DNA from 3 places in the Pseudomonas sp. S2_C03 genome. Region 2 is predicted to be linked to each of the others. Evidence: riboswitches for the same ligand, from Rfam matches in the RefSeq annotation. Region 2 holds a riboswitch; each other region holds the start of a gene.
The links. A riboswitch is a leader RNA that binds a small molecule or an ion and turns the genes downstream of it on or off. The one in region 2 is predicted to bind cobalamin.
Positions count from the first base shown of each region.

Region 1 (10,598 bases), 1.6 Mb from region 2:
AGGCTGCGCAAGCCAAGCGCACAATAGAGGGCGAGAATCTCGACGATCCAACCCACATAAGGCGCCCAGGAAAAAGCCGTGGCGAGCAAGGTCAGCGGCACGACCGCAATCACCCAGGCCGTCACGCCATGGCTGCGCCAGCCGCGACCACCCCCGTTGAAACGTTGTTCGATGCGGTCGGCAAAACGGCCGAAGGCGACCAGCGGATGCCAGCGCTTGGGCTCGCCCAGCAGCGCATCCAGCGCCACCGCAGCGACACTCAACAACGCCACACTCATTGACTCACTCCCCAATAATTCTCATACAACATTTCGCTTAATGGACGTTCCCGCGCCCAGCCTTCAAGCACCAGCATCGGTGCCGGATAAAACTGTTCGACCGGTCCCAGGCAGAGAATCGCCAAAGGCTTGGCCCCGGCGGGCAACCCCAACAGGTCAGCCAGGGCCTGGGGCTCGAACAACGAAACCCAACCCATGCCGAGCCCTTCGGCGCGGGATGCCAGCCACAGGTTCTGGATCGCGCAGGACAACGAGGCCATGTCCATTTCCGGCAACGTGCGGCGGCCGAAAATATGCCGTTCGCGGTCGTCCATCAGCGCCGCAATCAGCACCTCGGCGCAGTCGTTGATACCTTCCACTTTCAGCTTCATGAATTCGTCACTGCGCTCGCCGAGGGCCTCAGCGGTGCGCATGCGCTCTTCCTCCACCAGCGACTGGATCCTGCCGCGCAGGCTGCGGTCGCTGATGCGGATGAAACGCCACGGCTGCATCAGGCCAACGCTCGGCGCCTGGTGTGCGGCTTCGAGCAGGCGCCGCAGTTGCTCAGGTTCTACGGTGCCACCCGTGAAGTGACGCATGTCACGGCGTTCGGCGATGGCGCGGTAGACCGCTTGGCGTTCGGCCTCGGAGAAGGCGTTATCGGTCATGACCCTATCGCGGGCAAGCCCGCTCCTACACCAATACACTCGCCCCCTGTAGGAGCGGGCTTGCCCGCGATGGCGTCCGTAAGGTCCGGCGCAAAAAGCGCAGCAATCGCAGGAGGATTTGACGGAAAATAAAAATGCACATAAGAAGCCGTCATCCGCCCCTCACGATAAACGGCCTCCGCGCCGCGCCCCCCGTTCGGGCTCAGGCCGCGAGCAATCGGAGCCAGCCCGGTGGTGGTCAGCGAATGGTGATAGGTGTGCCCGCGCAGCGAGCCTTCCGGTAATTCAACCGCCTGCAAGGCGAGCGCCGCCAGGCGTTTCTGCATCACCGCATCCCCCGCCAGCAAGCCGGCCAACTCGGCGCGAGTGCCCTCGACATCCGTCAACGAATCAAGCAGGTAGAGCATGCCGCCGCATTCGGCCAGCAACGGTTTGCCGGCTGCATGGTGGGCGCGGATCGCTTCTAGCATCGACGTGTTCTGCGCCAGCGCCACGTGGTGCAGTTCCGGGTAACCGCCGGGCAAGTAGAGGCTGTCGGCGAGCGGCAGTTGCGTGTCACGAATCGGCGAGAAGAATGCCAACTCGGCGCCCATCGCCCGCAGCAGGTCCAGGCTGGCGCCATAGGTGAACGCAAAGGCTTCATCACGCGCCACGGCAATGCGCACGCCGGCCAGCCAAGGATCGACCGCGATCACTTCGGGGGCCGCAAACGCCACGGCGGGCGGCAGCGCGACTTCGCAACTGCTGGCCAGGGCATCGGCAGCAGCATCGAGACGCAGATCCAGATCGTTCAATTCACTGGCCTGAACCAGGCCCAGGTGTCGGCTCGGCAGCTCGATTCCGGTTTCCCGGGACAGCGCGCCGTACCAGCGCAAACCTTCGGTCAGGCTGCCTTCGAGCAATTGCGCATGGCGCAGGGTGCCGACCCGGTTGGCCAGCACACCGGCAAACGGCAGGTCCGGTTGATAGCGGGCCAGGCCCAGTGCCAGGGCGCCAAAGGTCTGCGCCATGGCCGTGCCGTCAATCACCGCGAGTACAGGCACACCGAAGTGACGCGCCAGGTCGGCGCTGGACGGGGTACCGTCGAACAGGCCCATGACCCCTTCAATGAGAATCAGGTCAGCCTCGGCGGCGGCTTCCCACAACAGTCGCCGGCTTTCCTGCTCGCCGACCATCCACATGTCCAATTGATACACCGGCGCACCGCTGGCGCGCTCGAGGATCATCGGGTCGAGAAAGTCCGGGCCACACTTGAAGACGCGCACCTTGCGCCCCTGGTTGCGATGCAACCTCGCCAGGGCGGCGGTGACGGTGGTCTTGCCCTGACCGGAGGCCGGCGCGGCAATCAATACCGCCGGGCAATGACGTGGCTCACTCACAGTTCAACGCCCTTCTGCGCCTTGATACCGGCCTGGAAGGCGTGCTTGATCATGCCCATTTCGGTAACGGTGTCGGCCAACTCGATCATCTCGGGTTTGGCGCCGCGGCCGGTCACCACCACGTGCTGCATCGGCGGACGCGCTTGCAGGTCGCTGAGGACCTGATCGAGGTCGAGGTAGCCGTGCTTGAGAGCGATGTTCAACTCATCCAGCACCACCAGACCAATCGACGGATCGCGCAGCAACTCGCGGGACACCGCCCAGGCCGCTTCGGCGGCAGCGATGTCACGCTGGCGGTCCTGGGTTTCCCAGGTAAAGCCTTCGCCCATCACGTGGAAACGCACCTGCTCCGGGAAGCGGCGGAAAAACAATTCTTCACCGGTACTGTTGCGACCCTTGATGAACTGCACCACGCCGCACTGCATGCCATGGCCCATGGAACGGGCGAGCATGCCAAACGCCGAGCTGCTTTTGCCTTTCCCATTGCCGGTGAGCACCAGCAGCAGGCCGCATTCGTTTGGCGAGTTGGCGATGCGTTCGTCGATCACGGCTTTTTTACGCAACATGCGCGCCAAATGGCGTTCGTCACGATCTGGGGTATCGGTCATGGGGGAGCTCTCCGTTGAGGCGGGATAACGGCGGGCAGGCACAAGAAACAGATGGCAAGAAGCCCGACATCGCCCACCGTGATGTCGCTGGATTGAATCAGGCCGGTCTCCGGGCTCATGAGCGGCATCACGCCGGACTGCGCGCCTTCCCATGTCGCGATCGACACAGTGGCTCAAGGCGCAGCTTTCACTCATTTACCGTTGCGGGGGCAGCGCCGGGATCGTGCACGCACTCACCGGCTTCCCTGTTTCACTCTGCCGACCTGGGTCACAGAGCACCTGAAACAAGCCGCGAAGGTTAGAGGGTTGGGGGTGGAGCGTCAATTAAAGCCGGGAGGCTGGCGGATGAATAACTGCCGTCGATCAATAAAATGACGCCAATCTTGTGCCAGACTCCCAGCAGTGATATCAAAGAGCCACAACCCCACATCACAAGAACAAGGGTGAGCACCATGCAAGGCATGATTATCAGCAATCCGCGACTGGAATTCCTGCGCCCGCTGCTGGAACGCTGGTTTGATTGTATAGACCGCTACAACGCCGTACGGGGCGATAACGACACACCTTACTGGTACGACGAAAAAGCCAATCTGGGTTTGCTCGCGGCCGCCGCCTGGATGGCCGAAATGGTCACCCTGCAAGACACCCAGACCCGCAAGCAGCTTGAGGAAGGCGAACGCAACGCCCGCGCCAATCTGTTCATCGCCTCCAGCGAAACGCGCGCGTATCTTCAGGCCACCCAACGCTGGCCACGGGTCAACAGTCTCAACCTGACCCAGGCGTTGGCGGAAATCACCAGCGACGCCAAACGCATCAGCTACAGCAGCGACCTGAAACTGGGCTGCCTGTTCGTGGCCCCGCAAAAAGCCCAGCACGGCGCCACGCCGGAAGAGCTGCAGGACATGGTCGATGACCTGCAAAAAGAACATTCCTGCGCGGTCGCCTGGTACTTCCCCTACGCCTACCGCAAATTACGCAACGAAGCGGGCAACTATCATCCGGGCATCGCGGTGTTGTTCAAGGAAGCTCACGGCTGACCGGTTGAACCATCTCGGGCTTGCGCTTCTCTACTGATCAGATCACTGCATTCTTAGGGAAGTTCAGCATGCGCAAGCCCCAGCTCGCTCTCGTCATCACCATGGCCGCCGGGCTCGCTGCCTGCGGTGAAACTTCCACCCTGCAGGTCTCCGACGGCACCGGCCCATCCCCGCAACTGCCAGAACCGAACAAGACACTGTTCCCGACAATGAACATCGCCCCGGCCATCGGCTGGCCGGCCGGCGCCAAACCGACGGCAGCAGCGGGCACTCAGGTGGCTGCATTTGCCGAAGGCCTCGATCACCCACGCTGGCTCTACGTACTGCCCAACGGCGACGTGCTGGTGGCCGAAACCAATGCGCCGCCCAAACCCGATGACGATAAAGGCATCAAGGGCTGGATCACCAAGAAAGTCATGAGCCGTGCCGGGGCTGCCGTACCCAGCCCCAACCGCATCACGTTGCTGCGCGACAAAGACCACGATGGCATCGCCGAAATCCGTACCGTGTTCCTGGAAAACCTCAACTCCCCCTTCGGCATGACACTGGTCGGTAATGACCTGTACGTCGCCGACACCGACAGACTGCTGCGTTTCAATTACCAGCAAGGCGACACCACGATCAAATCCCAACCCATGAAGGTGATTGACCTGCCGGGTGGCACGCTGAATCACCATTGGACAAAAAACGTCATCGCAAGCAAGGACGGCAGCAAGCTGTACGTCACGGTGGGCTCCAACAGTAACGTCGGCGAAAACGGCATGGACAAGGAAGAAGGACGCGCGGCAATCTGGGAAGTGGATCGTGCCACTGGCAACCACCGGATATTCGCCTCGGGCTTGCGCAACCCCAACGGCATGGCGTGGGAACCGCAGAGCGGCGCGCTGTGGACAGCGGTCAACGAGCGCGATGAAATCGGCAGTGACCTGGTGCCGGACTACATCACTTCGGTGAAGGAAGGTGCGTTCTATGGCTGGCCGTTCAGTTACTACGGCCAGCACATCGATGTACGCGTAGAACCTCAAAATCCGGACCTGGTGGCCAAGGCTATTGCACCGGATTACGCAGTCGGCCCGCATACCGCCTCATTGGGCCTGGCCTTCGCAGAAGGCAATACGTTGCCGGCCCAATTCAAGGAAGGCGCTTTCGTCGGCCAGCATGGCTCGTGGAACCGGAAACCGCACAGTGGCTACAAAGTGATCTTCGTGCCCTTCAGCGCGGGCAAACCGAGCGGCGCGCCAGTGGATGTGCTCACGGGTTTTCTCAATGACGAAGAGAAAGCCATGGGTCGCCCGGTGGGCGTGGTGATCGATCAGCAGGGCGACCTGCTGGTGGCCGATGATGTGGGGAACAAGGTGTGGCGGGTGTCTGCCGCGAAATGACCTTCCCCCTTTAGGAGCGAGCATGCTCGCGATGATCGTCAACGAAAACGTTGGCTATCTGACACCCAGCGGCGTTTTCCAGTCCATCGCGAGCATGCTCGCTCCTACAGGGCGCGCGTGAAGGCCTCTAGCGCTTACGACAAAGCGTCAACCCATCCCCCAGTGGCAACAGCGACAGGTCCACTCGCGCGTCATCCTTCAACGCACGATTGAGCGCCTGGATCGCGCGGGTGTCAGCGCTTTCGGGCGCTGACTCCAGCACCCGCCCACTCCACAGCGTGTTGTCGAACACCGCCAGGCCGCCAACGCGCAACAGACGCAGGGCATGCTCAAGATAGTGGGGGTAGTTGGCCTTGTCGGCATCGATGAAGATCAGATCGAACTGCCCTGGCTCATCCAACTGAGACAGGGTGTGCAGCGCAGGCGCCAGCCGCAGGTCAATCCGCTCGTCCAGGCCCGCCTCCTGCCAGTAACGACGCGCGATGACATTATAGTCGCCGGGTACATCACAGCAGATCAGTGCACCGTCATCCGGCAAGGCGGCCGCCATGCACAACGCGCTGTAACCGGTGAAAGTGCCGATTTCCAGAATTCGTCTTGCACCGATCAGCCTGACCAGCAAGGCAAGGAATTGCCCCTGTTCCGGCGCCACCTGCCAGCGCGCCATGGGCAGCGCCTGGGTTTCGTCGCGCAGGCGTTTGAGCAGCGGCGTTTCCCTCAGGGAAACGTCGAGCAGGTATTGGTACAGGGCATCATCGAGATTCAGCGTGCGAGCGGTCATGACAACCTCTCCAGACTAGGGGTTGCGCGCCAGATGCTCGGGTTGCAGAACACGCTTCGCGCTCAGGTAGGCTTTCTGCCAATACGCCTTGGACAAGCTGTCGAGCTTGACCGTGCCACCGGTGGCCGGCGCATGGACAAATCGACCCTCACCAACGTAGATCCCGGCGTGACTCACCTGAGAGCCGCCGTTGGTGGCGAAGAACACCAGATCACCACTTTGCAGGCCTTCTTTGCCGACATCGGCCGCCTGCATGCTGATCATTTCGCGAGTCGTACGCGGCAACGAAATACCGGCGGCGTCGCGATAGACGTAACCAATCAGGCCACTGCAATCGAAACCGGAATCCGGTGTGTTGCCCCCCCAGCGATAAGGTGTGCCGACCAGGCCCAGAGCGCGAAACAACACGTCTTCTGCCTCGGGTGAGGACGGCTGTGGCGTACCAAAGACAATCGGCGCGCGAACCACAGGCGCAGGTGGCGTGCGGCTGGCGCAAGCGCTGAGCAGCGCGGCGAGGAGCATGAGTGCGAGGCGGGCCGACATCGTCATAAGCAGAGCATCCTGATCTGTCTGCGGCTTTTTTCTGCCCAAGCGACAGAAAAGAAAACCGCCTGCGCAAGGCGCAGGCGGTTTGCCATCAATAATAGATCAGGATTCTAGCGCCTATGGGGCAAACTTCAAGTAAGACTTTAAGTTCACCATGTAACCAGTGCGGTTACTGCCCGGCAGTGGTCGCCACCGACCGAATGAAGCATTACTTGCGTGCGGTGACCACTGTCGGCGCCATGGCGAGTGCACGCTTGGCTTCGATGAAGGTCTTGCTCCAGTAGCTGTCGCCCAGGCTATCGACCCGTACACCACCGCTTTTGCGGCTGCTGGAGTGGATGAACTGGTTGTCGCCCAGGTAGATCCCGGCGTGACTCACACGACCGCGACGGCCGTTGGTAGCGAAGAACAGCAGATCGCCCGGCTTGAGCGCGCTACGGGAAACCAGTGGCGCATCGACGTTGATCATTTCGCGAGTGGAGCGTGGCAGGTTCATGCCAGCCTCTTCACGAAACAGATAGCCGATGAAACCGCTGCAATCAAAGCCAGCCTCGGAGGTGCCGCCGAAACGGTAGCGGGTACCGATCAGGGACATACCGCGCTCGAGGATGCTGTCCGCCAGGACCGGAAGCTGGTACGACTTGCCGTCGGCGAAGTTGGCCAGTTCCTTGTCGGTTTCCAGTTCTTGCTGGAAACGCTCGGCGGAAGATTGTGCGGTAACCGAATTTTTGCTGACCTGCTGTTGAGGAGCCTGCTCCGACACTGGGGTGTGGGCGGCGCAACCGAACAACAGGGTAACGAGTGCGAGGGGCACGAGGGGTGCGAAGCGCTTTAGCATGGGCACGACCGTGACTTCATAGTTGTAAAGAAGCCGAGACTATGCCCGCTATCGACCTCATTTGCAAATTCAATCGAAACTTTTGTGACTTTTCGTTTTCGCGTTTACATCTAAGCGCTTAAGCCCCATTTAGACGCTTACGCGGCCTACACCCTGTAGGAACGCGGGTTTGTTGACGCCTGAAATATGCCGAAAGCCCTGAAAAACCGGGGCTCACCAGCCCAATGTTTCTTTCAGGAAAGGGATGGTCAGCTTGCGCTGGGCTTGCAGGGAGGCCTGATCGAGCTGCTCGAGCAGGTCGAACAATGCGCTCATGCTGCGAGTGCCTCGAGTCAGGATGAAATGCCCGACTTCGTCAGTCAGGTGCAGGCCGCGACGAGACGCGCGTAGCTGCAACGCGCGCAGTTTGTCTTCGTCGGACAAGGGTCGCATCTGAAAGATAAGTGCCAGGGTCAGGCGTGATTTGAGGTCGGCGAGCTTCACCGGCAATTCGCGCGGAGAGGTCGAAGCCGCAATCAACAGCCGCCGCCCGCTGTCGCGCAGACGGTTGAATAGATGGAACAGCGCCTCTTCCCAGTCCGCATGCCCGGCCACCGACTGCAAATCGTCCAGACAGACCAGTTCGTACTGTTCGAGGTTGTCGAGAATTTCAACGCCGCGATCCATCAACTCGGCCAGCGGCAGGTAAACCGCTGGTTCACCCATCTGTTCGAAACGCAGGCACGCGGCCTGCAACAGATGCGTACGCCCTACCCCGTGCTTGCCCCAGAGGTAAATCAGGCTTTCGGTCCAGCCGGCGTCGGCTTCGCAAAGCCGCTCGACATAGCCGAGTGCAGCGGCATTGGCGCCTGGGTAGTAGTTGATAAAGGTAGCGTCATCACGCAGACGCACACCTAGGGGCAGCTGAATCGGTTTCATGCTGACTGAACGGTTCCAAATGAACCGTTAGTGGCCTCTGTGTAAAGTTCGCGAAGTTTATACCCGTGAGGCTGGCCGCACAATCCGACAGACCACAAGCAAAATCAAAGGTTTGCGTTATTGCGCCGTATTTCCGAAGGTTTCTTTGGCGGCGCAAGTTACAGCCACGCGAAGGCATGGGGCAGCCCGGTCATGAACCAGGCCACCCCAAGCAGCGCATCGACAGGCGCTAGAGCTCAGGGTCATCGGCGCCGCCGTAGATATCCGAATCCTTGTACAAGTCGTGCACGTGGCGCACCAGCACCATGATCACCGCCGCCACCGGCAGCGCCAGCAGCACACCGGTAAAGCCGAACAACTCGCCGCCGGCCAGGATCGCAAAAATTACCGCCACCGGGTGCAGGCCAATCCGGTCCCCCACCAGCAACGGCGTAAGCACCATGCCCTCCAGCGCCTGCCCCACCATGAATACGGCGACGATGCCGATCATCGGGTACAGATCGCCGCCGAACTGGAACAGGCCGGCAATCAGCGCGGCGCCAATCCCGATGACGAAGCCCATGTACGGCACGATGGCCGCCAACCCGGCAATCAGGCCAATCAACAGGCCCAGCTCCAATCCGACCAGCATCAGGCCCGCGGCGTAGATCACGCCCAACGCCAGCATCACCAGCAATTGCCCGCGCACAAAAGCGCCCAGCACTTCATGGCACTCACCCGCCAGCGCCACGGCTCGCTCTTCGCGATCACGTGGCAGCAGGCTGCGAATCTTGGCCATCATCAAATCCCAGTCACGCAGCAGGTAAAAGCTCACCACCGGGATCAACACCAGATTGGCCAGCCAACCGATCAACGCGAGACTGGAGGCCGTTGCTTGACTCAGCACCACACTGACGATGTCAGTGGTCTGGCCCATGTGCTCACTGATGGCGGCCTTCACCTTGTCGAACTTCCAGAAACCATCCGACAAGCCGAACTTCGATTGCGCCCACGGCAGCGCGGTGTGCTGCAGCCAGTCGAGCATCTGCGGTGCCAGCTCATACAGGCGAACGAGCTGTTTGGCGAGCATCGGCACCAGCACCAGCAGCAAGGCAACCACAATCAAGGTGAACAGGGTAAACACCGCCACCACTCCCCAAGTACGGGATAACCCGGCCCGTTCCAGCCGATCCACCAGCGGGTCGAACAGGTAAGCCAAAAGCAACGCCACCAAAAATGGCGTCAGAATCGGATGCAACAACCAGATAAAAGCACAGAGCAGGACCACTCCACCCAACCAGAACCAACGCCGCGTATCGGCCATGTACCACTCCATCTGCATCTATCCAGAGAAAAAATTACCAACGGAAACGCAATTGCGGCACCAGGGCCGGTGTGGCGGCCACGGCTGGCGCGGCCCCTTCGGCAGCGGGCTGCACAGGCGCCGTGGGCGCTGGCGCATCACTCACCGGAACCTCCTGCAACTTCGCCAGCGACAACTGCGAGCGCAACTGTTCGGCACTGCCATTGACCCGGTACACAATCCGGTCGGCGTCGACAGTCACCAGGCGCGCACCGAAGGGGTCCAACAGGCGTCCCAGCGTTGCATAACGCTCCAGGTTCATGCCCTGTACTTCCAGCAACTGCTCGCCAGATGCGCCTGGCTTGACCACGAATCGGGGTGCCAGCCGCTGATTGACCGCCAGCATCACTGCATCCGCCAGTGCTGCCTGGTCCGCGCCCTGAACGCTGCCCGCCTCCTTCTGGTCACCCAGCCAGAGGTGCCATTTGGCTTGCCATTGGCCGCTCTCCTCACGGGCATGCACCGCCAGCAAGGCATCGGCGTTGTAACGCTCGGAAGCATCACGCAACGGCGTGGCATCGGCTCCTTCGAGCGTCGGCGCCGTGGCAACCAGTTGCTCACTGAGGTCCGCCAAGGGCAGCCGCAGCGGCAACCCTCGGTGTTGAGCCGCACGTCGTAGCGGTTCGGCGCTCGCCTGGCCATCTCCTACCAGGCTCGAACCTTCAGTGGAGTCGTTCAACCACCAGGCCAGGATCGATGGCCGATTCGCCCCCCACAATGACAGCCCGGCGCGACGCAATGCCTGCGCGGTGCTGGCGGGGTCGAAATCGACCTTCAGCACTTCCGGCGGGCCCGCATCGAAACCATACTGGCTGATGATTTGCTGCGGATCCTTGCGAATG
Region 1 is NZ_CP162766.1:3,709,521-3,720,118, forward strand. Features, by position in the region: gene cbiB (adenosylcobinamide-phosphate synthase CbiB) at 1-278, opposite strand, end outside; gene bluB (5,6-dimethylbenzimidazole synthase) at 275-925, opposite strand; gene AB4N64_RS17095 (cobyrinate a,c-diamide synthase) at 922-2,304, opposite strand; gene cobO (cob(I)yrinic acid a,c-diamide adenosyltransferase) at 2,301-2,912, opposite strand; cobalamin riboswitch at 2,996-3,210, opposite strand; gene AB4N64_RS17105 (hypothetical protein) at 3,365-3,949, shown strand; gene AB4N64_RS17110 (PQQ-dependent sugar dehydrogenase) at 4,018-5,331, shown strand; gene AB4N64_RS17115 (O-methyltransferase) at 5,459-6,112, opposite strand; gene AB4N64_RS17120 (C40 family peptidase) at 6,128-6,661, opposite strand; gene AB4N64_RS17125 (C40 family peptidase) at 6,867-7,496, opposite strand; gene hda (DnaA regulatory inactivator Hda) at 7,710-8,414, opposite strand; gene AB4N64_RS17135 (AI-2E family transporter) at 8,644-9,717, opposite strand; gene AB4N64_RS17140 (DUF2066 domain-containing protein) at 9,752-10,598, opposite strand, start outside.
Region 1: it holds a riboswitch for cobalamin, as region 2 does, so the genes downstream of both, cobO (cob(I)yrinic acid a,c-diamide adenosyltransferase) here and AB4N64_RS09785 (CbtB domain-containing protein) in region 2, are expected to answer to the same signal.

Region 2 (10,598 bases):
TCTGCAGTTCGGCGGCGGTTGCCAGGGCTGCGGCCAGGCCGACGTAACCTTGAAGGAAGGCATCGAGCGGACCTTGCTCGAGCGCATCCCCGAGCTCAAGGGCGTTCGCGACGTGACCGACCACACGCAGAAAGAAAACGCCTACTACTAAGGTGTTCGCTGCGACATGAAAAACGGCGCCCCGTGAGCGCCGTTTTTTTATGCGTCAAATTCGAGGGCCTCAAGGGCGATACAGATGCGCATGCCCAGCCCGATACAACGACGACTCACTGAACTGATCACTGCCCAGCACCCGCCCAACCAGAATCAACGCCGTGCGCCGAAACCCCTTGGCCTCAACCTTTGCGGCAATATCCTCGATCGTCCCCACTACCCAGTCCTGATCCGGCCAGGTCGCCCGGTGTATCACGGCAATGGGGCAATCGGCGCCGTAATGCGGCAGCAATTCAGCCAGGATTTTGCGCAAATGGTTGACGCCCAGATGAATCGCCATGGTCGCCCCGTGCTGCGCCAGACTGCCCAGCTCTTCACCGACCGGCATCGCGGTCTTATCGGCGTAACGGGTCAGGATCACACTCTGTGATACGTCCGGCAGAGTCAGTTCTGCGCCCAGCAATGCGGCGCAGGCCGCCGTCGCAGTGACGCCGGGGACGATCTCGAATGGTATGCCCAGCTCGCGCAAATAGCGGATCTGCTCGCCAATCGCGCCATACAGGGACGGGTCCCCGGAATGCACCCGCGCCACGTCCTGGCCATTGGCATGAGCGCCCTTGATCAGTTCGATGATCTGCTCCAGGTGCAGTTCGGCGCTGTTGACCACCTGTTCGGCGCTATGGCCCTCCAGCACGGCGGCGGGCACAAGGGAGCCGGCATAGATGATCACCGGACAGCTGCGGATCAGGCGCTGGCCTTTGACCGTGATCAGTTCCGGGTCGCCAGGACCTGCGCCAATGAAGTAGACGGTCATCGTCGTTTCCTGTCAAAAAAGGGTTGGGCAAGGCTTCAGATGAAGATTGCTCATGTTCAGGGGCGGGGATTATCGGGATTTTACGCTGCGCCGGCCAATGCCAGTGTCGCCTGGGCGTATTTTTGTCGTGAAATCAGCAAGGTCGCCGGTGCCTGAGTGAGTTGTTCGGCGAGGGCGAGGGCGGTGCTCTCGGCCACGCCGTAGCAGCCGGTGCGTTCGAAGGCGATCTGCGAACGGTGGCTTAAGCACGGCTCGTAGGGCGCCAGTTGTTCACTGCTGAAATACGTCAGCGGCAGGTCGAGTTGTGCAGCCAGTTCGATCAGGCCGGGCTCGTCACGTTTCAGGTCGATGCTGGCCAGGGCCTGTATTTGACGCAGTTCGATTTGATGAGCCTGGAGGACCTGGTCGAGCAAAGCGCGCAGCGTTTCGACCGGGCAGCCGCGCTGACAGCCCAGGCCGACCACCAGGGTCGGCGCTGTGCTTTCAATGATCATGCCTGGTTCTGACGACGGAACAGCCACGCGCTGAGCAAGCCAAGGGCCAACCAAAACGCGACGTTAGTCAGTTGCGAAGCCATCTTGAATTGCGATTCCAACGCTTCTGGCGCGAGCATCGAATGCACCTCCGGCTGCGGTGCGCCGATCACATGCGGAACGGCGATGATCGCCACGCCCAGCAATTTCATCAGCCAATGGCGGCTGAACACGATCAGGGCAATGCCGACAGCGGTCGAAGCGGCGGTGCCGATCCACCACATTTGCCGTTGCGCGAGATCCGCCGCGGCGGTGCCCGGCAGTTCAGGGGGCAGGCCGAGGGTTGGCGCCAGCACGAAAGTGGCGTAGCCCGCCAGGCCCCAGAGCAGGCCCTGTGCAGTTTTGGTCGGTGCGCGCAGGGTGTAGAGACCGGCGAGCATCAGTGCAAAACCGACGGCGACGACAAGGTTGCCACCGGTGGTCGACAGCACGCGCTGCCAGCCGTCTTCCGGCTCCCAGGCTTCGGTGTCGTGGCTGTGCGCGGCCGTGCCGGCAGCATGTTCATGCACTTCAACGGCGGCAGGCTCGGATTTCTCGTAGGTTTCGGCCTGCAAAATCAGCGGCGAAACCCAGAAACTTTGCAGCAGCGTGAGCAGCAGGGCGGCCAGCAGTCCGGAAAAACCTGCGGTTTGCGCGATACGCTTGATCATGTCGTCAGGTCTCAATGGCAAGGGAACGCGGCGCTGTGGCGGGTATCGTGGGCGGCGTTGTGGACCGCTTCGATGTGCGAGAAACCGGCGAAGTAGACCAGGCACGCGCCCAGGATTGATGCGCAGACGGCGACGGTCAGGCGTTGGGTCAGGGTGGTTGTGTGGCTGCTGGCCGGTGCGTGGCCGGTGCTGCTGATGATCGACATGGCGCTTCCCTCTGTTCTGTCAGGGTGACGAGAGCGCATGCAGACACCCTGCGTAGCGTGCACGCAGAGGTTCAAACAGCGCCCGCCCACCGCGGGTTTGTTGTTTTCGTGATCGTATCGTCACTGTGTGTTGCGGGCCGGTCTCCGGGCTCGCGAGGGGCTTGGGCATCTGCCGAAACCTGCAAGAATCGCCTTCCCATGCCGATGATCGGCACAGTGGATCTGATTCTTCGCTCGCTTACCGTTGCGGGGGCAGCACCGGACTGACATGGGCTTGAGTAAAGCACATGATTCACCGGTTTCCCGTTTCACCCTGTGAAGGGCACCCGTAACAAGGCGTGTAGGAGAGCATGGGGCGGCTTTGCCGTCAATCGAGACCGGGTCGCGCCCATCGCGAGCAAGCCCGCTCCCACAGGGGACTGCGGACACCGGCCCATTGTGGGAGCGGGCTTGCCCGCGATGGCGTCCCGATTGCCGCCACAAGAATTTGACCCGCCCACAGACCATGCGTAGCCTTGTCGCTTCGAGGTTCTTCGCCATTGTCGAAGCTAAGAAGGGAACGCGGTCAATGCCGCGGCTGCCCCCGCAACTGTGAACGGTGATGTTCGCTGCCACGCCACTGCAAGCCCTGCACAATGGGTTCGCGGGAAGGCGCAGCGAATGCCGGGCCAACCGCCCGGCACACTGTCAGCCAGGAGACCTGCCTCGATCCAGATTCTCACTACAACCGGGCGGGGTGATCCGGTGGCGAAACTCTTGCGCGCACCGCTGTTGCAGCGCTTGTCGTCCCGTATGCCCGCCACCTTGCCAAAGGGCATCCGATGAAAACACTGGCCAAACTCCCCGTCACTATCGTCACCGGGTTTCTCGGCTCGGGCAAGACCACCTTGCTGCGCCACATGCTCGACAACGCCCAGGGCCGTCGTATCGCCGTAATCGTCAACGAGTTCGGCGAGCTGGGCATCGATGGCGAAATCCTCAAGCAGTGCTCCATCGGCTGCACCGAGGAAGAAGCCGTCGGTCGTGTCTTCGAGCTGGCCAACGGCTGCCTGTGCTGCACCGTGCAGGAGGAGTTCTTCCCGGTGATGCGCGAACTGGTGGCGCGCCGGGGCGACCTCGACCACATCCTCATCGAAACCTCTGGTCTGGCACTGCCCAAGCCATTGGTGCAAGCCTTTCAGTGGCCGGAAATCCGCAGCGCCTGCACAGTCGACGCGGTGATCACCGTGGTCGACAGCCCGGCCGTCGCTGCTGGCACTTTCGCCGCGTTCCCGGATCAGGTCGACGCCCAGCGTAAACTCGACCCGAACCTGGACCACGAGTCGCCCCTGCACGAGCTGTTCGCCGACCAACTGGCCAGCGCCGACCTGGTGATTCTCAACAAGGCCGACCTGATCAACCCTGAAGACCTGGCCCGCGTGCGCCTGGAAGTCGCCGAAGAATTGCCGCCGGCGGTCAAGATCATCGAAGCCAGCAGCGGTCGCTTGCCGCTCGATGTGCTGATCGGCCTGGGTGCTGGTTCCGAAGAACACATCGACAGCCGTCACAGTCACCACGATCACCACCACGAAGGCGAGGACGATCACGATCACGACGCGTTCGACTCCATCTCCATCGAATTGCCCCAGGCCGACGAGAGCCTGTTGCTGGATGCGCTGACCCAGTTGGTGATCAAGCACGACATCCTGCGCGTCAAGGGCTTCGCGGCGATCCCCAATAAGCCGATGCGCCTGCTGATCCAAGGTGTGGGCACACGCTTCGACAAGCACTTCGACCGCCAGTGGGGCGCCGATGAAGCGCGCACCACACGCCTGGTACTGATCGGCCAGGCGCTGGACGCCGTGCAACTCGAAGCGCAACTGCGCGCCGCGCTCAGCGTGTAACCCATGCACCTGCTCAGGACCCAGCCCGGCGGTTTCGTGTCGGATGACAACATCGCCGACCTTGGACAAACCCCCGCCGAGCTGGTGATCCTGTGCAGTGGCGACTCCAGCCTCGCCTTGCTCGCCGAGGCCGCGCAACAGTTACCCGACGATTACCCGAGCGTGCGCCTGGCCAATCCGATGCAGGTGCAGAATCACGCCTCGGTGGATTTGTACGTCGATGAAGTGTTGCGCCATGCCAAGGTGATCCTGATTTCGCTGCACGGCGGCATCGCCTATTGGCGCTATGGCGTCGAGCAACTGATCGAGCTGTCCCGGCGCGGCGTGCAATTGATTCTGGTGCCCGGTGACGACCGCCCGGACCCCGAACTCAGCGACCTGAGCACGGTAGCGGTCGAAGAGCGTGACCGGCTCTGGCACTACCTGCGCCAGGGCGGCATGGCCAACGCCCTGGACCTGTTCCGCTGTTTGGCGAGTCGCTGGCTCGGTCGCGATTACACCTGGAGTGAACCCCAAGCCCTGCCGCGCACCGCGATCTATCACCCGAGCAAAAGCCCGGCTGTGCTCAGCGACTGGCAAGCCGACTGGGAGGCCGGGAAGCCAGTGGCGGCAGTGCTGTTTTACCGCTCGCACTTGCAGGCGGCGAACACGGGCTTCATCGATGTGTTCTGCCAGCGCTTGCAAGCGGCGGGGCTCAATCCCGTGCCGATTGCGGTGGCCAGCCTGAAAGAGCCCGGTTGCCTGACGGTGGTCGAGGACTGGCTGGACCAGGTCGACGCGGCGGTGATCCTCAACACCACCGGCTTTGCTCAATCCAGCCCGGAAGCGCCGCACCTGCGTCCGTTTCGTCGCAATATCCCGGTGATCCAGGCCATCTGTGCCCAGGACAACGAGCCCGGCTGGCGTGACAGCGAGCAAGGGCTGGGCCCGCGTGACCTGGCGATGCACATTGCGCTGCCGGAGCTGGATGGACGCATCATCAGCCGCCCGATCAGTTTCAAGGACCTGGCCTGGCGCAGCGAACGCAGCCAGTCCGATGTGGTGTGCTACCGGGCAGCGCCCGAGCGCATGGATTTTGTCGCTGAGCTGGCGTGGCGCTGGGTGGAACTTGCGCGGGTGCCCAATGGTGAGAAACGCATTGCCTTGATCCTCGCCAATTATCCGACCCGGGATGGGCGCATTGGCAACGGCGTCGGCCTCGATACGCCGGCCGCCGCCCTGAACATCCTTCGGGCGTTGCACGAGCAAGGTTACCCGCTGCCAGCCGAATTGCCGGACAGCGGAACCGCGTTGATCCAGCAATTGCTCGGCGGCGTCAGCAATGACCTCGACAATCTCGACCTGCGTCCGTGCCATCAGAGCCTCGCGCTGGATGACTACACGCGACTGTTCGAAGCCTTGCCCGAAGCCAATCGGCGGGCGGTGCTGGAACGATGGGGCAAGCCTGCGCAAGACCCGATGTACCGGGGCGGGCGAATGATGATCGCCGGGCTGCGCTTTGGTCTGACGTTTGTCGGCATCCAGCCGGCCCGTGGCTATCAGGTGGACCCGAGCGCGGTCTATCACGACCCGGACCTGGTGCCGCCGCATGGCTACCTGGCGTTCTACTTCTGGTTGCGCCACGCCTACGGTGCCCACGGTGTGATTCACGTGGGCAAGCACGGCAATCTCGAATGGCTGCCGGGCAAGGGCGTGGGCCTGTCGGAAAACTGCTGGCCGGACGCGTTGCTCGGGCCGCTGCCGAATATCTACCCGTTCATCGTCAACGATCCGGGCGAGGGCGCCCAGGCCAAACGGCGCACGCAAGCGGTGATCATCGATCACCTGATGCCACCGCTCACCCGCGCAGAAACCTACGGGCCGCTGCGCAACCTGGAATTGTTGGCCGACGAGTATTACGAAGCGCAACTGCTCGACCCACGGCGGGCGCGGGAGTTACAGCGTGACATCCTGCAACTGGTGCGCGAGACCCACATCGACCGCGAGTTGCAGCTGGACGAAAGCCTGAACAGTGACGCCGACGCGGCGATCTGGTTGCCGCGCCTGGATACGTATTTGTGCGACTTGAAGGAATCGCAGATCCGCGATGGCCTGCACATTTTCGGCGAATCACCAACTGGACGTTTGCGCATCGACACGCTGCTGGCATTGCTGCGCATCCCACGTGGTGATGGGCGCGGGGCGCAGTCGAGCTTGTTGCGGGCGTTGGCCAAGGCATTTGGATTAGGGTTTGATCCGCTCGATTGCGCGCTGGCCGAGCTGTGGGGCGGACCGAGACCGGAGGCGTTGCTGGCGGTCAGCGATGAACTGTGGCGCACGGCGGGGGATACCCGTGAGCGGCTGGAGTTGTTTGCCGCAGACCTGATCGTCCAGACACTGAATACCGCACCCTGTGGGAGCGGGCTTGCTCGCGATGGAGTATCAGACACTTTGGTGGTGACTGACACACCATCGCGAGCAAGCTCGCTCCTACAGGATGGAGGTGACTGGTCTGAAGTGAACACGATCCTTGACCATCTGAACAACACCGTCGCCCCACGCCTCGACGCCTGCGGCCCCGCAGAAATGCGAGGCCTGCTCGACGCCTTGAGTGGCCGCTTCGTGCCCGCCGGCCCCAGCGGTGCGCCGAGTCGCGGTCGCCTGGACGTGCTGCCCACCGGGCGCAACTTCTATTCGGTGGACGTGCGCAACCTGCCCACCACCACCGCGTGGCGCATCGGCTTCCAGTCCGCCAACCTGATTCTTGAACGACATCTGCAAGACCATGGCGATCATCTACGCCAGCTTGGTTTGTCGGTGTGGGGCACCGCGACCATGCGCACCGGTGGCGACGACATCGCGCAGGCCATGGCGTTGATGGGCGTGCGACCGGTCTGGGCCACGGGCAGTCAGCGTGTCGACGATTTCGAGATCCTGCCGTTGAGCCTGCTCGACCGTCCGCGGGTAGACGTGACCTTGCGCGTTTCCGGGTTCTTCCGCGATGCGTTCGCCAACCTGATTCGTCTGTTCGATGCCGCGGTGCAAGCCGTCGCTTCGCTCGACGAACCGGATGATCTGAATCCGTTGGCCGCCAAAGTGCGGGCCGAGCGTGAGAGCCTGCTGCAAGCCGGGTTCGATGAAGACGCGGCGCGACGCCAGGCCGGTTGGCGCATTTTCGGCGCCAAGCCAGGGGCCTACGGTGCCGGCGTGCAGGGCGCCATCGACGGTCGCCTGTGGCAAAGCCGCGAGGACCTGGCCGAGGTGTACCTGAATTGGGGCGGCTATGCCTACGGCGGGTCCGACGAAGGCACCGCTGCACGCGAGCAGTTCGCCCGGCGCTTGAGCCAGGTCCAGGCGGTGTTGCAAAACCAGGACAACCGCGAGCACGACTTGCTCGATTCCAACGACTATTACCAGTTCCAGGGCGGCATGCTCGCCGCCGTGGAAAGCCTCAGTGGCGCTGCGGCGGCCAGTTACCACGGCGACCACAGCCAACCGGATCTGCCAAAGATCCGCACGTTGAAGGAAGAACTGAACCGGGTCATTCGCTCGCGAGCCGCCAACCCGAAGTGGCTGGAGGGCGTCAAGCGTCACGGCTATAAAGGTGCGTTCGAGATGGCGGCGACGGTGGACAACCTGTTCGCGTTCGACGCGACGACGCAGTTGATCGACGATCACCAGTACGCGTTGCTGGCCGATGCCTATCTGCTGGACCCGGGGACCCGGGATTTTGTGCGCGAACACAACCCGCATGCCTTGCGTGATATGACCGAGCGCATGCTCGAAGCACAGCAGCGAGGCCTGTGGAAGGAGCCTGGGGAGTACCGCGAGGCACTGGAAAACCTGTTGTTGGATATAGAAGAAGATGGCTAGCTTCCCCCCACACACGCTGTGCCTCCTGTGGGAGCGGGCTTGCCCGCGATAGCGTTGGGTCAGCGATTCATGTATCTACTGACGCACCACTATCGCGGGCAAGCCCGCTCCCACAGGGGAAATATGTTGCTGATAAAACGACGACCACGATCGAGACAGACTTAATGACCCACACCCCACATTTCCCGCTTTCCGCCGTGGTCGGCGCCGACGACTTGAAACTCGCGCTGTACCTGACTGCCATCGACCCGAAAATTGGGGGTGTGCTGATCGAGGGCCTCGAGGCATGGCCAAGTCGACCCTGGCCCGGGGCCTGGCGGACCTGTTGGCCAGCGGCCAGTTCGTGACCCTGCCGCTGGGCGCCACGGAAGAGCGACTGGTCGGCACCCTCGACCTCGACGCAGCCCTGAGCGAAGGGCGTGCGCAGTTTTCCCCGGGCGTATTGGCCAAGGCCGACGGCGGTGTGCTGTACGTGGATGAGGTCAACCTGTTGCCGGACCATCTGGTCGACCTGCTGCTCGACGTCGCCGCCAGTGGCACCAACCTGATCGAGCGCGATGGCATTTCCCACCGACACTCGGCCCGGTTTGTTCTGATTGGCACGATGAACCCGGAAGAGGGCGAGTTGCGTCCGCAGCTGCTCGACCGCTTTGGTTTGAACGTCGCCCTGGGCGGTCACATCGCCCCACAGGCGCGTGGCCAGATCATCCGTCGGCGCCTGGATTTCGACAGCGACCCGCAGGTTTTTTGTGCGCACTGGGAAACGCAGCAACAGGCGCTGCGCGAGCGTTGCGAGCAGGCGCGTCGAGCCTTGGCGAGCATCCCGCTGGATGACGAAGCGTTGGCGCAAATCACCGAGCGTTGCTTTGCCGCTGGTGTCGATGGCCTGCGTGCCGACCTGGTCTGGCTGCGCGCTGCCCGTGCCCATGCGGCGTGGCGAGGGGCGCGCGCGATTGCCGGGGAAGATATCGACGCGGTGGCCGATTTCGCCTTGCGCCATCGTCGACGCGAACCCTCGCCGCCGGCACCGCAACAACCCGCGCAGGCACCTTCTAAACAAGACAGTCACCCCGGCACCGGCCAGGGGCAATGGGGTGAAATGCCGGCCCAGGCCCTGCCGGTCGGCGACCGTCGCGAAGTGCCGAGCTGGCCAAAAAAGCCCTAGGCATTCGCCCTCGATCGCAAGCGGGGGCGAATGCCAGACCCCGCGCCGGACGCCTGGAGCATGGCAATCAGGGCAAGCGGCGTGCTGCGCGCGACGGCTCGGTGAACTGGCCGGGCACCTTGCTCAATGGCCGGCCGCGCCAGCGTTCACAGTTGCTGTTCCAATGGCGCACCCGCTCCCCCCATGAGTTGTGGCTGGTGATCGTCGATGCCTCGGCTTCGACGCGACGCCATCAGGCCCTGAGCGATGCCAAGGGCTTGCTGGCGCAACTGTTCGACGACGCTTACCGCCAACGCGCACGCCTGGCGTTGTTAACGGCCAGCGGTGCCGCGCCGAAATGGCAGGTGCAGGGTTTGAAAGCTTCCAACGGCTTGCGTCACTGGCTCGATGGCCTGGGCGCCGGCGGCGGGACGCCCTTGCTGGCAGCGTTGCAAGAAGCCGAGCGTTGGATGAGCGCCCGCAAAAAACGCTTCCCGGCAGAGCAACAGCGCGTGCTGGTGGTCACCGATGGACGTTTGAAGGACTGCCCGGCCCTGGCGCCGCTGGACTGCCCGGCCTTGCTGATCGACATCGAGCGCGGCCCGATCCGTCTGGGCCGCAGCAAGGTATTGGCGCAGCAGTTGCAGGCTGAGTACCGGCACATCGACGAGCCCCTGTGAACACCGGACCTCTGTAGGAGCGAGTTCACTCGCGATGGTCGTCAACGATAACGCTGGCTGCCTGACACCCAGCGGCGTCTGGGCTTGCATCGCGAGCAAGCTCGCTCCTACAGGGGGGCGTCAACGTTGACGCGGACTCGCTGTCACCCCACCCATCGCACTCCGAGACTCGCCCCGAAGGCATGGGCTGTGAAGCCAATGCCGAGCGGGTGCTGGCGTCACTCAAGCACCAGGGCTTGTGACGCGGGCTGAGCGGGTATCGGATTGCGCATCAACGTGCCCACCACCAGCGCACCGAGCAAGGCCAGTAGCCCGGCGACCCACAAAAGCATGCTGAAGCCGCCGACGAAGGCCTGGCGCGCCAGGGGCTCGATCAATGCGTGGGCGCTATCGGGCAGCAGGCTCATCGCCGCTGCCATGTCGCCAGCCACCACCCGTGACGCGATGCCCTGGGTCTGGCCCAGCCATTGCGCGCCCTGTGCCGATAGGCTGGCGTGCAGTAATTGCCCGGTTTGGCTGGACAACAAAGCACCGTACACGCCGATGGCCAGCACAATGGCGCTGAAACGCATGGTGGTGCTCATGCCCGATGCCATGCCGGTGCGCTCGCGGGGCACGCAGGCCATGATGTTTTTCTGGGTGTCGCCATTGAGCAATCCCGCGCCGGCGCCGGTGACGGCAAT
Region 2 is NZ_CP162766.1:2,136,517-2,147,114, forward strand. Features, by position in the region: gene nfuA (Fe-S biogenesis protein NfuA) at 1-151, shown strand, start outside; gene cobM (precorrin-4 C(11)-methyltransferase) at 221-967, opposite strand; gene AB4N64_RS09775 (cobalamin biosynthesis protein) at 1,048-1,461, opposite strand; gene AB4N64_RS09780 (CbtA family protein) at 1,458-2,150, opposite strand; gene AB4N64_RS09785 (CbtB domain-containing protein) at 2,162-2,356, opposite strand; cobalamin riboswitch at 2,475-2,701, opposite strand; cobalamin riboswitch at 2,866-3,078, shown strand; gene cobW (cobalamin biosynthesis protein CobW) at 3,178-4,239, shown strand; gene cobN (cobaltochelatase subunit CobN) at 4,243-8,091, shown strand; partial or broken gene AB4N64_RS09800 (ATP-binding protein) at 8,256-9,256, shown strand; gene AB4N64_RS09805 (vWA domain-containing protein) at 9,310-9,915, shown strand; gene AB4N64_RS09810 (MFS transporter) at 10,134-10,598, opposite strand, start outside.

Region 3 (10,598 bases), 420 kb from region 2:
AGGCGCTGGGCGATTTCATCGGGCGCCAGTACACCGGGGTTGTTCTCTATCACCAGCTTGCGGGTTTCGCCGTTGATGGGCAGGTGGACCTGGGCTTCGAGCAAGCCGTTGTTGTCGTAGGTGAACCGTACGTCCAGGGCGACCTCACCGGCCTTGCGCGGTGGTACCGGGATTTCCAGTTCACCGAGGAAAATGTTGTGGCTGACCATGCGGCTTTCGCCCTGATAGATCCCCAGTGTGACCACTTTCTGGTTGTCGCTGAGGGTGTACACCGTGCGGGAACGGCTCACCGGCACGACGGTGTTGCGCTCGATGATCGGCAGGTAATGGCCGTTCTGGAAACCCGCACCTTGGCGCACTGACGTCTCGATGCCCAGGGTGTACGGGCAGACATCGGTCAGTACGACTTCTTCCAGTGATGCGTGGCGCGCCTGAAGTGCAGCCTGAATGGCCGCACCTTGTGCGACGACTTCATCCGGGTTGAGCTGCATGGCCGGAATGCGCCCGAACAGGGAGGCAACCAGCTTGCGCACCAGTGGCATGCGCGTTGTGCCGCCCACCAGCAGGATTTCGTCGAGGTCCGCGACCTTGATCCGGGCATCACGCAGCGCTCGTTCGATCGGCGCACGCAAACGGTCCAGCAACGGGCGGACAATCTCCGCCAGTTCGCCTTGGGTCAGTTCAATGCTCCACTCGCGGGATTGCTCGCGAAGGGTAAAGGCTGTGACCTGTGCCTGCCCCAGCGCATGGCGGACCTGCTGCGCTTCGCGTCGCAGGCGCTGGGCAATCGCGGGCTGGGTGGTGTCGGGCAGGTCGGCCGCACCGATTTTGTTAATGAAATGCTCCACCAGCAGGTCATCGAAATCTTCACCGCCGAGGAAGTTATCGCCGGCGCTGGCGCGAACTTCCATCACCCCTTCGAACAGTTCCAGGATGGACACGTCAAAGGTGCCGCCACCGAGGTCGAATACCAGGAAGGTGGCTTCGTTGCGCTGTTCCAAACCATAGGCCAGGGCCGCAGCAGTGGGTTCGTTGATCAATTTTTCAATTTTCAGCCCGGCCAATTCGCCGGCGATGCGTGTGGCCTTGCGCTGGGCGTCGCTGAAGTACGCCGGCACACTGATCACCGCTTCGTGAACAGGTTCACCCAAGGCGCGCTCGGCGTCTTCCTTGAGGCTGCGCAGTAGCATCGCCGAGAGTTCTTCCGCCCGATAGGCGCGCCCGCCAAGCCGCGTTTCACGGGCGCTGCCCATGTAGCGCTTGAACAGGGCGGAGGTCAGTTGCGGGTGAGTGTGCAACCGCTCACGAGCGATCTCGCCGGCCACCAGTTGGCCGTGGTCGTCGAGGCCCACGACGCTGGGGGTCAGGAAGTTGCCCAAGGCGTTTGGGAGAATCCGGGCGCGTTCGCCATCCCAGGTCGCCACGAGGCTGTTAGTGGTGCCCAGGTCGATGCCGATGATCACAGTTACTTTTCCTTCCTTGATGCGATCGGGCTGTTGGCTGGTCGGATCGCAGGTCAATCATGTGTGCCGGTGGTGCACAGACCCATGGCCGGGGTTATCGGCCATGGGGGCGGTGGCTTTAATCAGCGCACGACATCCAGCGCGGTGTAGGTGTAAACGCTTTTCGATTTATCCGACGTCGACTCCAGCGTCAGGACAACACCGAGGTCCTCGATAAAGGCGCTGGCGTTCTTGCTGGTGGTTTGGTCGCAATCCAGCGCGATGGCATCGCCGCTCAAGGAGGCAAACACCTGCCGGGCCGGGAAGCGCTTGCCGACGGTGCAGGACGACGACAGCTTCATCGGTTTGTCGGTGGGTTTGGCCGGCACGTTCTCCATGACCGAGCGCGTGCTCAGGGTCTGGCCCGGGGTCCAACTCGTTGGAAGGTTCACTTCAAGCTCGCGGGTGAGCAATACGCGGCCATCGCCGATCCCGTTCATTTTTGATTTCAACTGAATCCACCCGGCCTGTGTCAGGCGCTCAACGTGGAACGTGTCGCTGTAAATCTCGTTTTTCTTCAGCAAATTGCCGTCTGCGGTGTATTCAACCGTGACCGGGCGATCCTTGATCGGGTCGCCGGTCCGGGTGGCGAAGGTGACTTTGAGCGTCTTGAATTTCGGTTGCAGCAACGGCGAGTCGAGATGCTTGAGCACCTCTTGCGGCACGGTGACACTGCCAATGCTGGTCTCTGGGGCCGTTGCCGGGTAATCGGCCGGCGCGATGTCCGGCCGCAACTGGGCGAGCATCGGGCCGTCGACCGCGCCTTGCAGCGAGCAATTGACCCGCGTCTGAGTACCGGTCTTGCCTTGTGCTTCGACGATCAGCACGCGTTCCACGAGTTTGCCCGGTGCCGTGCTCGGCTGCGGCTTGATGAGTCGCCATTGATCACCCACCTTCAGCTCACTGCGCACATAGCTCGAACCCAGATTGATCAATTGCCCGGGCGAGTCCATCAGCGGTGCCAGTTTTTTCGCTACGTCGTCAACGCCGCCTTCGACGATGAAACCCCAGAAGTAGTACTGGCCGAGTTGGCCGAGATCGCTGCTTTCGTCTACATAAGACAATAACTTCAAGCCGGCAACGGTCGGCGCGCCACGCAGCGCGACGGTATTGTCGGGGCTGGCACCACGATTTTTCACGGCCATCCACGCCACGTCTTTTTCCCGCTTGAGCGGGGCAAATGCCTGCCAATCCTGGCTATGGCGGTCGAGGCTGGTGAAAAAACTGGCATCGCAACGCGTGAAAGCCTTGAGCGAATCGCTCAGCGTGGCGTCGTTGGCTTGGGCGGTCGAGGGCAGCAACAGGGCGAAAGCGATGAGCAGGGAAGGGGACGGCAACTTCATCGAGCGGGATGTCCTTATCAGCGGGCAGTGGCAGGTGGAGGCATATAGCCATTATCCAGAAAATCGGAAGTCAGCTCCAGTTGTTCGTGGGCCTGGACTCAACCGATTGTCCGACCACGATGTTGCACTGAAATGTTCGTCTAGAGTTGCCTTATCTCCACCGAATCCGGTTGAGGTCCCCCACGCACGGACGATCGCCATGCTGATATCTCAGACATTGACAGCCGTTGCTTTAACCCTCGTTGCTTCCCTTGTTTTTGCGCAAACCCCTATTACCGCAGCTGAGGCCACTCCGGCGCCGGGCGATGTTCCGATGAACATGTTTCTCAGCGTGCCGGCGTATGTGCCGGTGGATTATCAAGGGGGTGTACCGCCCAATACGGTGTACTCGATCGCCTGGCTCGATCTGACCCGGGAACCGCTGGTGGTGACGGCGCCGAACACCGAGGCAAGTGTCTACCTGCTGCCGATGCTCGATATGTGGAGCGATGTTGTGGCTTCGCCTGGCTGGAGCACGGCGGGAACCGAAGCCGATCACTTTCTGGTGACGCCGCCGGGGTGGACCGGAACCGTACCTGTGGGCCTGGTTCATCTGCCGGCGCCCAGCGCTGTGGTCTGGATCATCGGTCACAGCAAAACCGATGGCCCCTCAGATGAAACCTCCGTGCAGAAGATCCAGGCTGGCTACTCCGTGACGCCTTTGTCGCGGTTGGGAAATGCCCCTGAGGCCGTCCCAGTGAGGGTTGAGCCAGCCCCGGCCATCAAGCCGCTGCCGAAGATATGAGTCATTGGAGGAGGTCGTCATGAATCTCAACAGAACACTGACCGGTGTGTTGATCACAGCCGGACTGCTTGGCTGCACTCACTCATCCAGTCAGTCGGTGAACCTGGCGCTGCAAGCCACCGGCAGGAATGCCGGGCAGGTCGGTCGCGTGACGTTGACCGACATGGGCGATAAAACCAACTTCAACTTCTACATCACTGGTGTACCCACCGGCACCATCTTGCCGCCGCGGCTCTACAGCTTCGTCAACCAGGGCAGTTGCCAGCAACCGGGGCCCGTCGCCTTCGCCATGAACGATCAGGTCAACACGCGAAGCGATGCCGGGACCAAGGGGTGGAGTTTTTATCGCAGTGCGCCGATATCGTTGACCCATCTGCTGGCGGGCGCGCATTCGATTGTGGTGCGCAGTGCGCCGTCGGATGGCGACGGCGATATTTTCTGCGGTGACGTAGCGCAGGCGAACCGATGATAACGGCGAGCTTGCGGTTCCAGATGTTCTCCTCATCAAACCCTGATTTTCCAGGAGCATTGCCCATGAAGCTATCCCGTAACCTGTTTGTCGGCGTGACATTGGCGGTTCTGTTGCTCGGCGGTTGTACCTCGAAAGTGACAGAGCGCGCTCAATACTCGGGCTTTCTTCCCAACTACAACAACCTCAGTGAAGTCACCACCACCAGCGGCGAGAAGGCCATGCGCTGGGTCAGCCCGTCGTGGAATCCGAATGCGTACGACACGGTGGTGTTCAACAGGCTGGAACTTTATCCGGCGCCCAAGCCCAACGAACGGGTGAACCGGCAGACCCTGGACGAATTGCAGAGTTACATGACCGGCAAGGCCAAAAGCACGCTGGGGCAGAAATACCGGGTGGTGAGCAGCACGGCACCTGCCGGCTCCAAGGCGCTGATCCTGCGTGCCGCGATCACCGGCGTGAGTGCGTCCAACGAAGGCATGAAATGGTACGAAGTCGTCCCTATCGCGGCCGTGGTCGGGGCGACTCAGGCGGCTACCGGTTACCGCGATCAAGACACCAACCTGTTCATCGAAGCCGAATTCATCGACGCCAAGACCAACCAGACCGTAGCCAAGGTCGTGCGCAAGGTGTTCGGCACCCAGTTGTCGAACGAGAGCGAGAAAATCAGCACCAAGGACTTCAAGGCTGCGATCGATAAATTGAATGCCGATCTGGCGGCGTTTATTCGCTGATCAACGCATGACATGCAGGAGTTTCACTCGCGATGGTCGTTGGCGTAGACGCTGGCGGCCTGATGCCCGGCGGTGGCTCTGACTCCATCGCGAGCGTGCTCGCTCCTGCATCAACGCTGCATCAGGTAGAGCGCAACCTCAGTATCTGCGCGCCATCGAACGGGTCGGTCAGGTAATGTGCCTGCACGCCAAAGGTGTCGAGCAACCGTTGCGGCGTCAGCACCTCAAGCGGTTTGCCGAGCGCCACTAACCGGCCGTGATCAAGCACCGCCAGGCGATCACACGTCAGCGCCTGATTGAGGTCATGCAGTGCAATCAATGTGGTGACAGGCAATGACTGCACCTCGCGAAGAATCGCCAGTTGATGCTGGATATCCAGATGATTGGTCGGCTCATCCAACAACAAGATCTGCGGCCGTTGGGCGAGGGCTCGGGCGATGTGTACGCGTTGGCGCTCGCCACCCGACAGGCTGCGCCAGGTGCGCTTGCTCAGGTGCGCGGCATCCACGTCATGCAACGCCTGGCGGACAATGGCGTCATCTTCGCTCGACCATGGGCTCAACGCTGACAGCCACGGTGTACGCCCCAACGCCACCGCATCAAATACCCGAATGGCCTCGTCGGTATCCGCCTGTTGCTCGACCACTGCCAACTGCTGCGCGATGCTGCGTCGCGACAGCTCGCCCAAGCGCTGGCCACCCAGGCGCACGTCTCCGGTCGCCGGTGCACGCAACCCGGCCAGCAACTTCAGCAGCGTCGATTTGCCCGATCCATTCGGGCCGACGATGCCCAGGGTTTCGCCCAACCGGACCTCAAGATCAATGTCATTGAGCAGTTCGGCGTCCCGCACGCGAAAGCCCAGGCCAGAGCAGCTCAAGACACTCATCGAGCATTCCTCCGACCAATCAGAATCAGCGCAAACACCGGTGCGCCAACCAGTGCGGTAATCACACCGACCGGAATCACCTGACCCTTGATCAAGGTTCGCGATAACACATCCGCTGCAATCAGGAACAACGCACCGCCCAAGGCGCTGGCCGGTAACAGCCGCGAATGCCCGGTGCCCAGCATCAGCCGAGCCGCATGGGGAATCACCAGCCCGACGAAGCCGATGGAGCCGACAATCGACACCATCACCGCCGTCACCAGCGCTGCGCAACCAATGAGCACCAACTGCACGCGCCGTACCGCAATGCCCAATGACGCCGCCGAGTCGACGCCAAAGGTAAACGCATCCAGCGCACGCCGATGCCATAAACACACGACCAGGCCAGCGACGGCCACCGGTACCGCCAGCCACACCGACGGCCAGCGCACACCACTGAGATTGCCCAGCAACCAGAACAGAATGCCGCGCGCCTGCTCGGAACTGGCGGACTTGGTGATCAGGAATGCGGTCATTGCATTGAATAGTTGCGACCCGGCAATGCCCGCCAGGATAATCTGCCCGGTCCCCCCCGACGTACCGCTGACTCGCGCCAGCAACACCACCAGCGCAAAGGCGGTCATGGCGCCGACAAAGGCCCCCGCCGACAACGTCAGCAAACCCGCGCCGACACCCAGCAACGCTACCAGGACGGCACCCGTCGAAGCACCCGCGCTGATGCCCAGCAGATAAGGTTCCGCCAACGGATTGCGCAACAAGGATTGCAAGATGACTCCGCACGTCGCCAGCCCGGCGCCGCAAGCGGCGGCCACCAGCGCTCGGGTCAGGCGGTAGTTCCAGACGATGCCTTCATCGATGGGGTTCAGCGCATAACCCGCGCCCCACAGTTTATTGGCCAGCACCTGGAGCACCACGAGCGGGTCGATGGGCGTTTCACCAATGGCAACACCTGCCAGCACCGCCAGCGACAGCATCACCAGCGCAAGCAATGTACGTATCAAGGCTGCAGTCATTTCGGCAGATCGTAACCGTCGATGGCCGTGGCCAGTTGCTCGAGGCCGTCGAACATCCGAGCGCTGGCCTGCAAGGCCATGGCGTCGACGATGATGATGCGGTTGTGCTTCACCGCGTCCATGTTGCGGGTGACCGGATCGCTGCGCAGGAAGGCCAGTTTTTTCTCATGGTCATCCGCCGGGAAGCGGCGACGGTCCATGCGTGCGATCACCAGGAAAGTCGGGTTGGCCTTGGCGATGGTTTCCCAGCCCACGGTTGGCCATTCTTCATCGGAGTCCACCACGTTACGCACGCCCAGGGTGCTGAGCATGAAGTCCGGAATGCCCTTGTGCCCGGCCACAAACGGATCGACGTTCATGTCGGTGCTGGAAAACCACACCAGGGCACTGGCCTGTTTGACACCTTTTTGCTGGACCTTGGCCACGGAGGCGGCCAGCTTGGCTTTAAGCTCGGTGACCCACTGCTCGCCACGGTCCTGCACGTCGAAAATCTGTGCCAGTTGCTCGATGCTCTTGTAAATGGTGTCAATGCGAAACGGCTCCAGGCGCGTGCCGTCGGCGCCTACCCGATTGTCCTTGCCCTCGCAGTCGGACGGGAGCAGGTAGGTCGCGATCTTCAGTTCATGAAACTGTTCACGGGTGCCGACCGCGCCTTGTGGCCCGACCATCCATTCGAACTCCACGGTCACCAGTTCCGGACGCTTGCCGATCACGGCTTCAAAACTCGGCTCGTTGTTCGCCAGGCGTTCGACCTTGTCGTTTTGCGTCTTGTAAGCCGGCAGCACATCGTTGAACCACAGCGAAGTGGCGGCCACCTTGTTGCCCAGGCCCAAGGCATACAGCATCTCGGTGCCGGCCTGGCCAATCGTCACGGCGCGGGTTGGCGCGTGAGCAAAGGTGAGGGGAGTGCCGCAGTTGTCGATGGTCAGCGGGTACTGCGTCGGGGCGGCTTGTGCGAAGGCGCACAGGCCAAGGCTGGTGAACAGCGCAGTAAGGCGGGGCAACAGCATGGGGCAATCTCCATTTGAACCGGACTTGAAACGGGCGCGGTACGGGTCTGGAAACACACCATCGAACGCTGCTGTAAAAGCTGGGCAAGGCCGCTCGGCACGGATGTCCTCCCCGGACACCCCGCCGGTTAGTGATTTGCTTGGCCGGCAGGTCTCCTGACTGATGCGTCGTCGCCACGCTCCAGCCTTCCCGGATCAGGTCCAGTGACTATCGAGGAGCAGGCTCAGCATCTACAGTTGCGGGGGCAGTTTCGATTGACGCCCGTTGCGGCGTTTCGAATTCCCTATTAGTCCCGTTCGGGAACCGGCGGCGTATGGTAGTCGATCAGGCCGCCGAGGGGGAACGTGGTTTTTTTCACCTTGTACGCCGTGAACTTTTAACGGGTCAGCACCCGTCCAAGTTCCAAATACACCGACACAGGGACCGATCATGACCATGACCTTCTTCATCTTCCTCCTGGCCTGCGCGGCGGCCGCCAGCACCGGTGTGCTGTTCAAGCCGGGCGAGTGGTACCAGTCGCTGGTCAAGCCAGGCTTCACGCCGCCCAACTGGTTGTTCCCGGTTGCCTGGACGATCATCTACCTGCTGCTCGCCTGGGCCGGCTACCGCTTGAGCCTGATCCCCGGCAGCCAGATCGTGTTGGCACTCTGGGCCGCGCAAATCGCGCTCAACACCTTGTGGACGCCGGTATTCTTCGGCGCGCATCACGTGTTGGCGGGGATGGTGATTCTGGTGGTGTTGTGGCTGGTGGTCGCGGCCATGGTCGTCATGGCCCTGCGCCTGGACCTGATTACCGGTTTGATCCTGTTTCCCTACCTCGCCTGGCTCTGTGTCGCCGCTGCGCTGAACTTCTCCATTCTGCGTAACAACCCTCGATAGTTTGTTACGCGGTGTAAGAACAGAAGTGCCCGGGACGTGATTTATCCGCGTCCCGGGCAAAAATTATCATCGCGTTCCAGTTCGCAGGCGGTGCGCCGCGACAGCTTTGAGGGAACGCACACATGAAAACCATTGGCTTACGCCACGCTCTCCACGCCTTGCTTCTCGCCGCGACGACCACCACCCTCTGCGCTCCCGCGAACGCCGAGGCGCTGGACAACAAGCAATTTTCGTCAATGCGCAGCGAAGATGTGCAATGGCAGGGTTTTCCCGCGTTCCCCGACGGCGCCAAACTGGCGGTGATCGTTGGCAACCCGAGTCAGTCGGGGCCTTATGTGGTCAGGGTCAAAGTACCGAACGGCTTGAAACTGATGCCGCATACCCACTCGGAAGATCGCATCTATACCGTCATTTCCGGCGTGTTCTATATCGGCCAGGGCAGCACCTTCGACGCCGACAAACTTGTGGCCTACGGGCCGGGCAGTGTGGTCGTGCTGCCGGCGAACACGCCGCACTTCCCACTGGGCGAAGTCCGGTGAGTATGTGTCGCAGGTGTATGGGATCGGGCCTCTGGGGCTCAAGTACATCAATGACGCGGATGACCCGCGTCACGACAAGTAGCCCATTGGTGTGTCAGCTGAGCAACGAAAACCGCAGACGCGGCAGTTTAAAGGCCGTCACGCTGGATGGGGTGGACTCGCGACGTTGATCGACGATCATCTGGCCGATTTCCAAACCCAGCTCTGCAGCATCCTCACGGGTCACGAACCTCAGCGCCGGCGTCTCGCGCGCCTCCCGGATTTCCTGGCCGTCGTACCAGACCGAAACGGTCGTGGTGTGATGGCTCTGCAGGCTTTGGGCCTCGCGGGGTTCCACTTTGATGGGGCCAAACGTTTCGACGAGGATTTCGTAGCCCAGGTAAGTCGCTTGTTTGATTACGGCTGAAGGTTGTGCGGTCATTGCTGCTTTCCATAGCTCTACATCGGACAATGGAAGGCAAAATACTCGAAAATTGGCGCAATGCCAAACTGATATCATGACAAAATGATTACAGTCAATAACCGAGGAAATTGCTGGGTTTCAGGGGAGGGTGGGCTGACCGGTATCCGCATGGAGTGAACCGGCCCGTGGTACGCGCGCCACCCTGAGGCTCGCGGAAGGCTTGGCGCTTTGGAAATATCGGGCGCCCGATGGTCAGTACCGGTAACCCACATTAATCATGGCCGCAGCGCCACCCAGGATTACCAGCTCGGCACCGACCGGCCCGTAAAACGTGCCAATCGCCGGAACAAGTACCGGTGCAACGCCGTAGCGATTGAGTGGAATCCGGTCCTTGTATTTGCCTTTGTAGCCATGAACCAGACCGCCACTGAGCTTGGCGTACACCGGATACTCGTCAGCCACCCAACGATGCCCGTAATAACCGTAGTACGAGCGCTGGTCGAAGGAGTTGAGAAACGTCGCGCCTCCCCAAAGCGAGCCGTCTTCACGATTGCGTTCTACGCCGATCAGCTTTTGGCGGTTGTTGTGATCAGGATCGGGTTTCCAGTGTTTGGTGTAGGCGCTTGTCTGGAAGTACCAGGACTCTCCATCCATGGCGAAGGCACATGGGCTGATCAGGAGTGCGCCCAGGGTGAGCAGTAGAGGTTTCATCGATCACCATTTTTCGGCAGCAGGCGGGAATGCCGAACAAGCGTGCCATCGAAAACGGTGACCATCCGGTCGTTTGGTTTGCCGGACGTTTCGTTCGAAATGATTGGTCATACGCTGTTTTATTTCGAGAACCTTTTCGCACCCGCGACACACACAATGACCGCCAACGTCACTGCAATCATGCCAACGCTCACGTATTCATGCAGTAGCCCGGCCGCCAGGGCCAGACCGAAAAAAGGTTGCAGTAATTGCAGCTGGCCCACGGCAGCGATGCCACCTTGGGCCAACCCGCGATACCAGAATACAAATCCGATCAACATGCTG
Region 3 is NZ_CP162766.1:2,560,429-2,571,026, reverse strand. Features, by position in the region: gene AB4N64_RS11590 (Hsp70 family protein) at 1-1,463, opposite strand, end outside; gene AB4N64_RS11585 (hypothetical protein) at 1,586-2,845, opposite strand; gene AB4N64_RS11580 (DUF1254 domain-containing protein) at 3,159-3,629, shown strand; gene AB4N64_RS11575 (hypothetical protein) at 3,649-4,098, shown strand; gene AB4N64_RS11570 (DUF3313 domain-containing protein) at 4,164-4,832, shown strand; gene AB4N64_RS11565 (ABC transporter ATP-binding protein) at 4,954-5,718, opposite strand; gene AB4N64_RS11560 (FecCD family ABC transporter permease) at 5,715-6,719, opposite strand; gene AB4N64_RS11555 (ABC transporter substrate-binding protein) at 6,728-7,741, opposite strand; cobalamin riboswitch at 7,871-8,065, opposite strand; gene tspO (tryptophan-rich sensory protein TspO) at 8,178-8,621, shown strand; gene AB4N64_RS11545 (cupin domain-containing protein) at 8,744-9,160, shown strand; gene AB4N64_RS11540 (hypothetical protein) at 9,255-9,581, opposite strand; gene AB4N64_RS11535 (sn-glycerol-3-phosphate transporter) at 9,816-10,274, opposite strand; gene AB4N64_RS11530 (DMT family transporter) at 10,394-10,598, opposite strand, start outside.
Region 3: it holds a riboswitch for cobalamin, as region 2 does, so the genes downstream of both, AB4N64_RS11555 (ABC transporter substrate-binding protein) here and AB4N64_RS09785 (CbtB domain-containing protein) in region 2, are expected to answer to the same signal.